Linked DNA regions of Pyxidicoccus xibeiensis. Each later gene encodes a partner of the first gene's protein in a complex. Links are inferred from orthologs where the notes say so. Each region holds a gene or a part of one and is shown on either strand. Other genes may lie near its edges.

The links.
Region 2: dnaX (region 1) and holB share a complex: the UniProt entries of both Bacillus subtilis proteins name them as parts of the DNA clamp loading complex. The link is inferred for Pyxidicoccus xibeiensis from one-to-one orthologs.

What each region holds. Positions count from the first base shown.
Region 1 is NZ_JAJVKV010000003.1:408,505-414,478, reverse strand. Bases 1,681-4,668 are described here. They hold dnaX (DNA polymerase III subunit gamma/tau), read right to left. Parts: upstream 3,787-4,668; coding sequence 2,575-3,786; downstream 1,681-2,574. Other genes in these bases: LXT23_RS14420 (phytoene desaturase family protein), read right to left, coding at 3,857-4,668; LXT23_RS14430 (DNA polymerase III subunit gamma/tau), read right to left, coding at 1,681-2,198. In the rest of the region: recombination mediator RecR, read right to left, coding at 1-586; LXT23_RS14435 (YbaB/EbfC family nucleoid-associated protein), read right to left, coding at 593-910; more of LXT23_RS14430, read right to left, coding at 1,002-1,680; more of LXT23_RS14420, read right to left, coding at 4,669-5,395; LXT23_RS14415 (glycosyltransferase family 39 protein), read left to right, coding at 5,504-5,974. UniProt on the Bacillus subtilis protein: Part of the beta sliding clamp loading complex, which hydrolyzes ATP to load the beta clamp onto primed DNA to form the DNA replication pre-initiation complex.
Region 2 is NZ_JAJVKV010000006.1:125,718-131,691, forward strand. Bases 898-3,885 are described here. They hold holB (DNA polymerase III subunit delta'), read right to left. Parts: upstream 2,915-3,885; coding sequence 1,880-2,914; downstream 898-1,879. Other genes in these bases: holA (DNA polymerase III subunit delta), read right to left, coding at 898-1,883; LXT23_RS27280 (mechanosensitive ion channel family protein), read left to right, coding at 2,998-3,885. Also shown: LXT23_RS27265 (hypothetical protein), read right to left, coding at 14-472; more of holA, read right to left, coding at 567-897; more of LXT23_RS27280, read left to right, coding at 3,886-4,488; LXT23_RS27285 (MATE family efflux transporter), read left to right, coding at 4,640-5,974. UniProt on the Bacillus subtilis protein: DNA polymerase III is a complex, multichain enzyme responsible for most of the replicative synthesis in bacteria.

The DNA.
Region 1 (5,974 bases):
CGCGGCGGGCGGACAGCGCCTTCGCCAGCGTGGCCTGGTCCGCGAACTCCAGGTCGCCGCCCATGGGCAGGCCCTGGGCGATGCGGGTGACGCGCAGGCCCATGGGCTTGAGCAGGCGCGTGAGGTAGAGCGCGGTGGCCTCGCCCTCGACGTCCGGGTTGGTGGCGACGATGAGCTCCTCCACGCGGCTGTCGTTGAGGCGCTCCAGCAGCTCCTTGATGCGCAGCTGCTCCGGGCCCACGCCCTCGAGCGGGGACAGCACGCCGTGCAGCACGTGGTAGCGGCCCTTGAACTCGCGGGTGCGCTCCAGCGCCATCAGGTCGGCGTACGTCTCCACCACGCACAGGACGCGCTCATCCCGGCGGGAGTCCCGGCAGAAGCCGCAGGTCTCCGAGTCGGTGAGGGAGAAGCAGCGCACGCACAGGTGCACCTTCTCCTTCACCTCGCGGATGGCCTGGGACAGGTCCGAGGCGTACTCGCCCGGCGCCCGCAGGATATGGAATGCGAGGCGCTGCGCGGTCTTCTCGCCGATGCCTGGCAGCTTCGCGAGCTGGGCGACGAGTCGATTGAGCGGATCGGGGGTCATCCGGTATCAGGTAACGCCGGGGATCTTCACGCCGCCGGAGATTTTCGCGAGCTCGCGCTGCATGTGCTGACGGCTGCTCGTCAGGGCAGCATTCACGGCGGCGGTGATGAGGTCCTCGAGCATCGACGTGTCGTTCGGGTCGATGGCGGACTTGTCGATCTTGATGCTGCGGATCTCCTGGACGCCGTTGGCGACGACGGTGACACGGCCCTCGCCGGCCTTCGCCTCGACGGTCTCATCCGCCAGCTGCTGCTTCCGCTCTTCAATCTTCTCCGTCAGCTTGTTCGCCTGCCGGATGAAGTAGTTCAGGTCGACGCCAGGCATGTGCTTCCTCGGTACTCGTGGGAGCGGGCTCCGTGATTGGACCCGCCCGGGCGTGGAACGACGCGCACCCTACCGTTGCCGGCGCGCCTTGTCAGGCGCTGTCGTCCGGAGTGTCGGTCGGAGGGACGGCGGAGGGGCGCTCGGGCTCGTAGACCTGGATGTGCTCGATTTCGCCCCCCAGGAACTTGAGAACGGCCCGGACGGCGGGATGGGTCCGGACCTTGCTGTCCGTGCTCTTCTCGTGGGCGGCGCGGCTCTGGGCATCCTGCTCGGCGATGCTGAGCCCCATCCGGGTGTCATCCGCGGCGATGTCCTGGATGGTGAGCTTCACCGGGCGACCGAAGTGCTCGGCCAGGGCCTTGTCGACGGCGGCCTTGCCTCCGGGGGAGCTCACGGCCGTCTTGTGGAAGCCGGCCGTGGGCAGGAAGCCCAGGACGATTTCTCCTGCCCGCATGGAGACGAGGCGACCGTTCGCCAGCGCGGCACCGTGCCGGGGCGAGGCGCCCTTCACGGTCTCCACGGCGGCCCGCCACCGGTCGATGAGGGGCAGGTTGGGGTTGTCCCGGGCGCGGAGGCTCGGGGCCGGTGCCGCCACGGGCTCGGGCTCGGGGTCCGGCTCCGGGGCGAAGGTCGCGGGCGCGGGGGGCGTGAAGGGCTGGGGGCGCGCGGGGGCGGAGGGCGTCTGCGCCGGGGCCGCGGCCATGGGGCCCCGAGCGCCGGTGGCGTGCGCGCCGTGGGTGGGCGCGGGCATGAGGGCCTGGGCGCCGATGGCGTGCGCGCCGTTGGTGGGCGCGGGCATGGCGGCGAGCGGCGCGGGGCCGTCGATGGGCGCGGCGTCGGGGATGCACTCTCCGGAGGCGCAGCCCTCGGGCGAGTTCTCCTCGGGATAGAAGCGCGCGTCCTCATCTTCGTACGGCGGTGGCTCGGGCGGAGCGGACGGTGGCTCCGGCCGGCGCACGTTGGTGACGCGCACGGAGGGCGCGGGCTCGGTGGTGCGGGAGAGCGGGGTGGCCCCGACGGGCACTGGCGCGGGCGGCTGGGCGCCGCCTCCGTTGCGCAGGAAGGAGAGCGGGCGGGCCGCGGACGGAGGCAGTCCGTCCATCACCGGGCCGGAAGGAGTGATGCTCTCGGCGGAGTAGGCGGGGCCACCTGATGGCGACGGTGCTGCCATCGCATGGCCGGCGGCGCCGCCTCCGTTGCGGAGGAACGAGAGCGGCCGGGCCGCGGAAGGCGGCAGGTCGTCGAAGACCGGGCCCGACGGCATGGGGGGCGTGGCCTGAGTCGCCATGACGGGGCGAGGCGGCTCGACGGGGTAGAGCGGTGCGGACGGGCGCGACGGCTCCGGATGCCGAAGGGGCTCTGCCGCGCGCATCGACTCCACAGGGTACGGAGCACCCGAGTCGCGTGAATGTGCCGCCGTGCGCATGGCCTCGGCGGGGCGTGGCGCCTCCGGGGCGCGAGCTGGCTCCGCGTGGCGCACGAGCTCGGCGACGCGAGGTGCCTCCTCGTGAAGCATGGGCTCGGCCGCGCGCGGTGCCTCCGCGTGGCGGACAGGCTCCGCCGGAGAGGGCGGCGCGGACTGTGCCACGGGCGCGGGCGCACCCCGAGCGTCCCACGGACGCGGGGCGGGAGTGGAGACAGGAGCGGCTGAGTCGTGCCGTGACTCAGGCGCGAAAGTTCGCGGAGCTGGAGCGACCTCCTGGCGCTCCAGCGGTGTTCTTGGCGGAACCGTCCTGGGACAGCCCGGCCGCGAGCCGGTCCACGCGGGCCAGCAGCTCCGGAATCGAGCCACCCGGCGACAGCTGGATGGCCTTCAGCAGCGCCATCTCCAGCGCGAGCCTCGGCTGGGCCGCGCGCGACACGTCCCAGATGCAGCCATGCACCACGTCGAACAGGCGGGTGAGCTGCGCGACCTCCGCCTCCTTCGCCAGCGCGATGAGCGCCTTCTGCTCGGACTCGGCCAGCTCGCCCGGGGCCTCGTTCAGCGTCTTGGTGACGAAGAGGTGCCGCAGCTGCAGGGCCAGCTCCTCCGCCAGCCGCTTCAGGTCCAGCCCGCGGTTGAAGACCTCCTCCACGCGCTCCAGCACGCGCTTCGCGTCCTTGCGCACCAGCGCCTCGGCGAAGTCCTGCACCATCGTGCGGTCGATGGCACCCAGCGCCTCGGCCACCTCTTCATCCGTGGGGTTGGCGCCGCACGACGCGAGAATCTGGTCCAGCAGGCTCAGCGCGTCGCGCATGCCGCCCTCGGACTGGCGCACCACCAGCGACAGGGAGCGGTCCGAGATGCCCGCGCCCTCCGCCTTGCAGATCTCCTGGAGCCGCTGGAGCATCCGCGCCGCCGGAATCCGCCGGAAGTTGTGGCGCTGGCACCGCGAGAGAATCGTGTCCGGGAGCTTGTGCGCCTCGGTGGTCGCGAAGATGAACTTCACGTGCCCGGGCGGCTCCTCCAGCGTCTTGAGCAGCGCGTTGAACGCCGCCCCCGACAGCATGTGGACCTCGTCGATGATGTAGATCTTGTGCCGGTCCCGCTGCGGCAGGTACTTCGCGTTCTCGCGAATCTCGCGGACGTTCTCCACGCCGTTGTTGGAGGCACCGTCGATCTCCGCCACGTCCACGCTGGTGCCCGCGGCGATTTCCGTGCAGGCCTTGCACTCGCCGCACGGGTTCGCCGTGGGGCCCTTCTCACAGTTGAGGGCCTTGGCGAGCAGGCGGGCGGCCGTCGTCTTGCCCACCCCACGAGGACCACAGAACAGGTACGCGTGAGCGACCCGGTCCATCTTGATGGCGTTCGCGACGGTCCGGACCACGTGCTCCTGGCCGGTCATGTCATCGAACTTCTGCGGACGCCATTTACGCGCGAGGACGAGGTAGCTCATGGGGTTGGTCATCTAAACACGACGGCGTGAATGATCCATCTCGTTGCCTGCCCACCAGGTGGGATTGCACTCACCGTCCCAGCGCCTGTAGCACCACGTTGGCCGCGTTGTGTCCGGCCGCGCCGATGACGCTGCCCGCGGGGTGGCACCCGGCACTACAGAAGTAGAGCCCCTGCACCGGCGTCTCGTAGGGCAGCCGGTCCGAGAAGCCCAGCTTGTTGTCCACATGATGGATGTGGCCCCCCGTGATTCCGAAGTGGCTCTCGATTTTCGGGGGCGTGAGCGCGAAGTACTCCTGCACCTTGTCGCTGGTGCCGGGCGCGAAGCGGTCGCAGATGGACAGGAGGTGCTTCACGTAGCGCGCCTCCTCCTGCTCCCACGTGGTGCCCTTCAGCGCGTACGGCACCCACTCCACGAAGAGGGCGGAGTTGTGGTGGCCCTCCGCGTCGCGCAGCGACGGGTCCACCGTGGTGTGGATGTACCACTCGATGGAGGGGAACTCCGACAGCCGGCCCTCCTGCGTGTCCCGGTACCCGCGCGCCAGCGCGCCGAGCACGTCGTCCTCTTCGGGCAGCAGGTGGATGGTGGGCCCCAACTGGCCGCGGTTCTCCGGGAGGCAGGTGAAGGTGGGCAGCTCCTTCAGGCACAGGTTCACCTTCAGCGTGGTGCCCCCCACGGCCATGGCGTTCACCTTCGTCCGGTAGTCCGCGGGCAGCGCGTCCTGCTCCAGCAGCTTCAGCGTGCGGAACGGGTCCCCGTTGGACACCACCACGGAGGCCTTCATCTCCTCGCCGTTGGCCAGCACCACGCCCTTCACCACGCCCCGGTCCACGCGCACGGACGCCACCTTCGCGCCGGTGCGGATGGTGGCGCCGTACTTGCGCGCCACGTTGGCGATGGACTGGGTGACGGTGCCCATGCCTCCGCCGACAATCATCCACGTGCCGCCGCTGCCGGGCAGCCGGCACATGTTGTGGACGAGCAGGTTCATGCCCGTGCCCGGCGTGTCGTAGCCGCCGTCCAGGCCGGAGAAGGCGTCCGTCACCGCGTACATCGCCTTCACCAGGTCGGACTTGAAGCCGAAGCGCTCCAGGTACTCGCGCGCCGTACCGCGGCACAGCCGGACGAAGGCGTCGCGCAGGGCAGGGCGGATGTAGCGCTCGGCGGACTCCTCCAGGGACAAGGGCGGCTTGAGCCACGCGGGGGCGATGTCGTCGCGCAGCGCCGCCAGCTCCGCGTTCATCGCCACGTGCGCGTCGTAGTCCTGCTGGGAGAAGAACTCGAGGAACTGGCGCTTCAGCTCGCGCTCGTCCGAGCCGAACAGGAGGTAGCGCTTGCCGGTGGTGGGCAGGAAATAGTGCGGGTCCCTGCGCTTGAGGGGCAGGTCCAGCTCCAGCTCGCGCAAGAGCTCCGGCGGCATCAGGCCCAGCAGGTACGCGCCGGTGGACACGCCCAGCCTGGGCGCGGTGCGGAACGGGTACTCCGTCCGGCACGCGCCGCCAATCACGTCCTTCTCCTCCAGGACGGTGACGGAGAGTCCGCGGCGCGCGAGCAGCGCCGCTGTCACGAGTCCGTTGTGGCCCGCGCCCACCACGATGACGTCTGGCATGTCTGGTCTCCTCACAGGGTTGGTCGTTCCTAGTCGAGTGGGGGGCGAACGGACAAACGTCACGTACCTTGCACCCGGGCCCGGGGGCGGGGAGAGTCGGCCACGACCGTGTCCGTGCCCGCGCCCCAGCCTCCGGCTCCCAACGTTCCCGATTCAACGTCCGAGCCGACCCCGGACCTCCCCAGCCCCGCCCCAGGCCATGGCCAGCGCTGGCACGTCCTCCTGCTGTCGGGGGTGGCGCTGCTGCCGGCCGTCATCGCCGTGCTGCAGCTCGGCCGCATCCACCCGGACGAGGTGTACCAGGCGCTGGAGCCGGCCTTCTGGCGCGTCCACGGCTATGGCGTGCTGGCCTGGGAGTGGAAGGATGGCATCCGCAACTGGGCGCTGCCCGGGGTGCTGGCCGGCTTCCTGAAGCTGGCGGACCTGCTCGGCATCACCCACCCCCAGGGCTACCGCGCGGTGGTGGCGATTCCCCAGGCCCTGCTGCACGGGTGGAGCGTCTGGGCCGCGTACCGCTTCGCCGAGCGCCGCGCGGGCCCCACGGGCGGGTGGCTGGCCGCCCTCCTGGTGGGCCTCTAC
Region 2 (5,974 bases), on another replicon or contig:
GTCCGCCGGGCGCCTACGAGGTACGCGGGGCCGGCTCGCCCACCAGCACGCGGGCGCGCCCGTCCATGGACAGCGTCACCTCTTCCACCTTCGCGAAGCCCGAGGCCCGGGCCAGCTCGGCCAGGTGCCGCATCCACGGGTTGTAGGGCATCCCGTTGTCCGAGCAGCACGGCACCACGGCGAAGGGCAGCCCGTGCTTCGCGGCGTACTCGATGATGACGCGGGTGGCGCCGTCCGGGTGCATGCCCACCACCAGCTCCGCCTCGCACGGCTCGTCCAGCGTGAAGATGCGCTGGGCATAGGTGACGGGCAGGTGCTTGTGCCGCAAGTCGAACGTGGTGACGGCACGGCCGCGCTTCGTCAGCGCCTCATTGAGCCGCCCCTGCCCGCCCGCCACGTCGAAGACGCGAGGGGCCGCGAAGCGCGACACGAGGAAGTCCGCGAAGAGGTCGAAACGACGTTTGTCCGCCATACGCGCCTCCTCTACCCGAGCCCGGGCCTCCATGCACCCGGAAGCGCTCCGGGGTGGGCCGGACAGGCGGCCCCTCCCCCGTCCGGTCAGGGGCTCAGAGGCCCTTGCACACCGTGGTCAGCAGCCGCTCGATGACCAGCTTCCCGCTGGCCGAGGACTTGAGGGCCAGGTCCGCCTCCGCGCACGCCACCAGCGCGCCCAGCAGCTCCCGGCGCTCGTAGCCGGCGGCGGCCTTCATGCTGAAGGTGAGCGCCCAGGCATTGGGCATCTTCCGCTTGGTGCCCTTCAGCTCCGCCTCCAGCCGGGGCAGCACGCGCGCCTCCACGTCCTTCGCCGTGCGCGGCGGGGTGCCGCCCGCGTAGCGGTGCAGCCACTCGTGGCTCTCCAGCAGGCTTCTCACGATGGACGCCACCGCGCCCAGCAACTGCAGCGCGTGGGTGCCCTGCCCCATCGCGTCCTCCGCGTAGTGCAGCGCGCCCCGGAAGTCGCGCTTCTGCAGGGCCTCGGACAGCTCGAAGAACTCCTCCTCGCGGGCGTGGTGGACCAGCATCGCCACGTCCGTCTTTTCAATCGCGGGCCCCTCCGAGTAGGTGGCCAGCTTCTCCAGCTCCGACTGGAGCAGGCGGATGTTGCCGCCGATGCGCTCCTTGAGCTCGTCCAGCGCGCCGGGGCCCAGCCGCTTCTTGAAGGGCGCCAGGAACTCCTTCGCGATTTCGGAGAGGTCCAGGTCCTTGTGGCGCGCGGCCACCTTGCGCTCGACGACGTGCCCCTTGTCATGGGCCAGCTTCACCAGCGGATTCTTGGCGTCGACTTCAGAGGCCGCCATCACCAGCGCATGGCCGGGCGGCACACCCTTCTGGATGAGCTCCACCAGCGCGGAGGTGTCCCCTTCGGGCGCGGAGATGCGCTCCTCGCGGCAGAAGGCGGCGGCCTCCTTGAGGAAGGCGAGGTCCGCCTCCGCCAGGTCCACGTTGAGCTCGTCCTTCCACTGCTCCACGGACGGAGCGCCGGACTTGCCCGGGTCCAGCTGCTCCACGCCCCAGCCCGCGCGCGCCGCGAGCGCCAGCAGTCGCCGCGCGCCCTCCTTCCGCTTGCCCGCCTTCCACGCCTCGCGCGCCTTGCCCAGCGCGTCCCCCTTGCCCTTCTTGGGCGCGAGGAACTCCGGGTCCCTCACCAGGACCACCTTGCGCCCGGGGAACAGCGGCATCGTGGCCAGCTCCTGCGCCACCTCGCGCGGACTGCCCGCGTCCAGCACGGCCAGGTTGAGCCCCATGGCCGCGTCCGGCACCAGCAGCTTCACCAGCTCGTCCGCCCCCTTGCGGACCAGGAACTCCTCGCCCCACAGGAGGTAGAGCGGCGCCACCTTGCCCGCCTTCGCCTCCGCCAGCACGTCGTCGATATCGGCGCTCATCGCGCGGCCTCCGTGAGCATCTCGATGAGCATGCGCTCCAGTTGCAGCCGGGGCGCGCCGTTGCGGGCAATCGCCGCGCGCGTGCCCTCCAGCAGGGAGTGTCGCCGGTGCAGCGTGGCCTCGGAGGTGCGCGAGGCCACCTCGCGAGCCAGGTCCTTCATGTCCCGGTTGGCCAGCGAGTCCTCCAGCCCGGCCCGGGACAGCGCCACGTCGCGCGTCCACAGCACCAGCAGCTCCAGCGCGCCCTCCGCGTCCTCGCGCGAGCCGCCGTGCGCCTCCGCGAAGCGCAGCAGGGCCACCGCGTTCTCCCCCGTCAGCGCCTCGAAGGCGGTGATGACGTCCTTGCGCTGGGCGAGCGCGTCCACATCCAGCGCCAGCGCGCGGCCCAGGCTGCCACCGGCCATGACGGCCGCGAGCGCGGCGGTGCCCGCGTCCAGCTTGCGCTCCTGCTGCACGCGCTGGGCGACCAGCTCCGCCGGCAGCGGGCCGAAGTGCACCTTGCTGCACCGGCTGCGGATGGTGGGCAGCAGCTTGTCCATGGCGCTGGCCACCAGGATGAGCGTCGTCTCCGAGGGCGGCTCCTCCAGCGTCTTGAGGAAGGCGTTCTGCGCCTGCACGTTCATCGTCTGCGCGGAGACGATGATGGCCACCTTGCGCTTGGACTCCAGCCCGCGCAGGGCCAGCCGCTCCTGGAGGCCTCGAATCTGCTCCACGCGCAGCTCCCGGCTGGGCGTGCCCGTGAAGTCCGAGCGCCCCGCCAGCCCGCGCGACACCCGCTCCTCGTCCGGCATCACCCACGTCACGTCGGGGTGCAGGCCCTTGAGCACCCGCGTGCAGCTCGCGCAGGTACCGCAGCCCACGTCGGGCTGCTCCGGGCAGGTGAGCGCCTGCGCCAGCCCCCCCGCCGCAAGCTCCTTGCCCACACCCTCAGGCCCGGCGAAGAGATACGCATGGTGGACCGCGCCACCCCGAAGTGCCGCCTGGAGTGCATCAATCGCGCGCGGCTGTCCCAGCACTGATGCGAGCGTCATGAGGGGTGTATCCCCGCTCGCGCGGCACCCGTCAACAAGCTGCCTTGACCCCCATGGAAGCCACGGGGGACATTCGGGGGGTCTTGCTTCCCTTCCTCCAGAGCAATCTGTCCCTGGCCGTGGGCGCGTTGCTGGTGCTGGTGCTGCTGGCCGTGCGCACCGGTACGGGCGACAAGGACCTGAAGAGGGACCTGAACGGGGCCATCCGGCTGCTGGTCGCCTTCCTGGTGCTGCGGCTGACGGCCTGGGCGCTGCCGGAGGCGACGCCCCAGGCGCTGCTGACGACCGTCCGCGTCGGCTGGATGCTGACGGCCGCCTTCGGGCTCATCCGCACGGGCGTGGCCTTCGGGCTGAAGCTGATGCGGCTGCGGGCCGCGTCGGTGGCGCCGCCCAAGATTCTCCGGGACGTCATCGACTTCACGCTGTACACGCTGGCGGCCGTCCCCATCCTCAAGACGCAGCTCTCCCTGGACCTCACGGGCCTGGTGGCGACGTCCGCGGTGCTGTCGGTGGTGATGGGCCTGGCGCTCCAGGAGACGCTGGGCAACCTCTTCGCGGGGCTGTCGCTGCAGCTCGACAGGCCCTTCGAGGTCGGCGACTTCATCCGCATCGGCAGCCACTCCGGGCGGGTGGTGTACATCGGCTGGCGCTCCATCCGGCTGTCCACGTTCCGGCGCGAAATCATCACCCTGCCCAACAGCATGGTGGCCAAGGAGCTGGTGCAGAACTTCTCCCAGGACCAGGAGCCGGTGGGCGTGGACGTCGAAATCCGCCTGTCGCACGACGCGCCGCCCAACCAGGTGAAGACGGCGCTGCTCGAGGTCATGCGGGAGATTCCGCAGATTCTCGTGGAGCCGCCGCCCATGTCGCGCACGCTGGCGTACGACGAGTCCGCCATCCGCTACATGGTGCGCTTCTTCCTGGCGGACTACGGGCTGGCGGACGCGGTGAAGGAGGACCTGCACACCCGGCTCTGGTACCGGCTGCGGCGGGAGAACATCGAGATTCCGTACGCGCAGCGCACGGTGCACGTGCGGCAGCAGGTGGCGCGCACGGAGCTGTCCGAGGACACGGTGCGCGGCCTGCTGCGCGCGGTGGACGTCTTCCAGCCCCTGGGCACCGAGGACCTGGACCGGCTGCGCCAGGAGGTGCTGGTGCGGCGCTTCGGCAAGGGCGAGCGCATCATCCAGGAGGGCGACGAGGGCAGGACGTTCTACGTGCTCGCGTCCGGCGAGGTCAGCGTGCGCGCCGGCAAGGCCCAGGCGGAGGTGACGCGGCTGGGGCGCGGCGGCTTCTTCGGGGAGATGTCGCTGCTGACGGGCGAGCGGCGCTCGGCCACGGTGGTGGCGGTGGAGGACTCGCTGCTGCTGGAGGTGGACCGACCCACCTTCGCGCGCCTGTTCGAGCAGTACCCCGGGCTGGCGCGGCAGCTGTCCGCACTGCTCGCCCAGCGCAGGACGCAGCTTCGCGCCCTGGCCCAGGCCAGCGGCGGCGGCGCGGACGCCATCCCCGCCGAGGTGGGCCGCATCCTCGGAAGGCTGCGGCAGATTTTCGGACTCAGCGCCACGGAGTGACGGCGGAAAAGCCCCCCTGCTCCCGCCGCATCGTTGAGACTCCAATCAACCGGGAGTGCGCGAAGACACACCCGTGGAGCAGTGAGCAGGCGCCCGGGGTGACGCGGATTGTCACTCGACGCGCCGCCACCGGCATGCGAGACGCCGGTGCATGGAAGTCGCAGCACCGTCGCCCTCGCCGCACGACACACACGCGCAACCGCACCTGGGGCTGTTCCGGCTGACGTGGCCCATCTTCCTGGAGCTGCTGCTCTTCATGATGATGGGGACCGCGGACACGCTGATGCTCAGCGGCGTGTCGGATGACGCCGTCTCCGCGGTGGGCGTCGTCAACCAGTATGTCTTCATCTGCATCCTCATCATGGAGGTCATCGGCAACGGCGCGGCCATCGTCGTCGCCCAGTACCTCGGCGCCCGGCGCACGGAGGAGGCGGCGCGCATCGCCGCGCTCTCAATCACCCTGAACCTGGGCCTGGGCCTCGCCGTCAGCGCGGGCCTGCTGCTGTTCGGGGACCGCATCCTCGGCGGGATGAACCTCCAGGGCCCGGTGCTCGCGCACGCGCGCACGTACCTGCACGTCGTGGGCGGGTTCCTCTTCCTCCAGGCGCTCATCAACGTCTTCGCCAGCCTCATCCGCACGTATGGCTTTACCAAGGAGTCGATGTTCGTCTCCCTGGGGATGAACGTGCTGCACGTGGCCGGCAATGCCGTGCTCATCTTCGGCCACCTGGGCCTGCCGGCGCTGGGCGTGGCTGGCGCCGCCGTCTCCACCGTGGTCAGCCGCGCCGTCGCGCTCGGCGTCTTCGTCTGGGTGCTCTACCGCGTCATGCCCGTCCGGATGGTGCTCCGCGACTACGTGACGCTGTCGAAGGACTACGTCCGCAAGATTCTCAAGGTGGGCCTGCCCTCCGCCTTCGAGCAGCTCACCTACCAGGCCTGCCAGACGGTGTTCCTGTACTACGTCACCTTCCTCGGCCCCGTCGCCCTGGCCTCGCGGCAGTACGCGCACTCCATCTCCCAGTATGTCTTCCTGGGCAGCCTGGCCATCGGCATGGGCACCGCCATCGTCGTGGGGCGGCTGGTGGGCGCCCACCGCGCGGACGAGGCGTACCGCCGCGCCCTGCAGAGCCTGAAGTGGGGCCTGGCCCTCACCGTCGGGGTGGACGTGGCCGTCATCCTCGTGCGCGAGCGGCTCGTCAGCCTGTTCACCGACAATGGCGACATCCTCCGCGTGACGTCCCAGGTCATCGTCCTGGGCCTCCTCCTGGAGACGGGCCGGGCCTTCAACCTCGTCCTCATCAACGCGCTGCGGGCCGCCGGTGACGCCACCTTCACCGTCTACATGGGCATCCTGTCCATGGTCTGCATGAGCCTGCCCCTGGGCTACTACCTCGTCTTCAAGCTCGACCTCGGGCTGGGCGGCGTGTGGCTCGCCGTCGCCGCCGACGAGTGGGTGCGCGGCATCACCATGTGGCTCCGCTGGCGC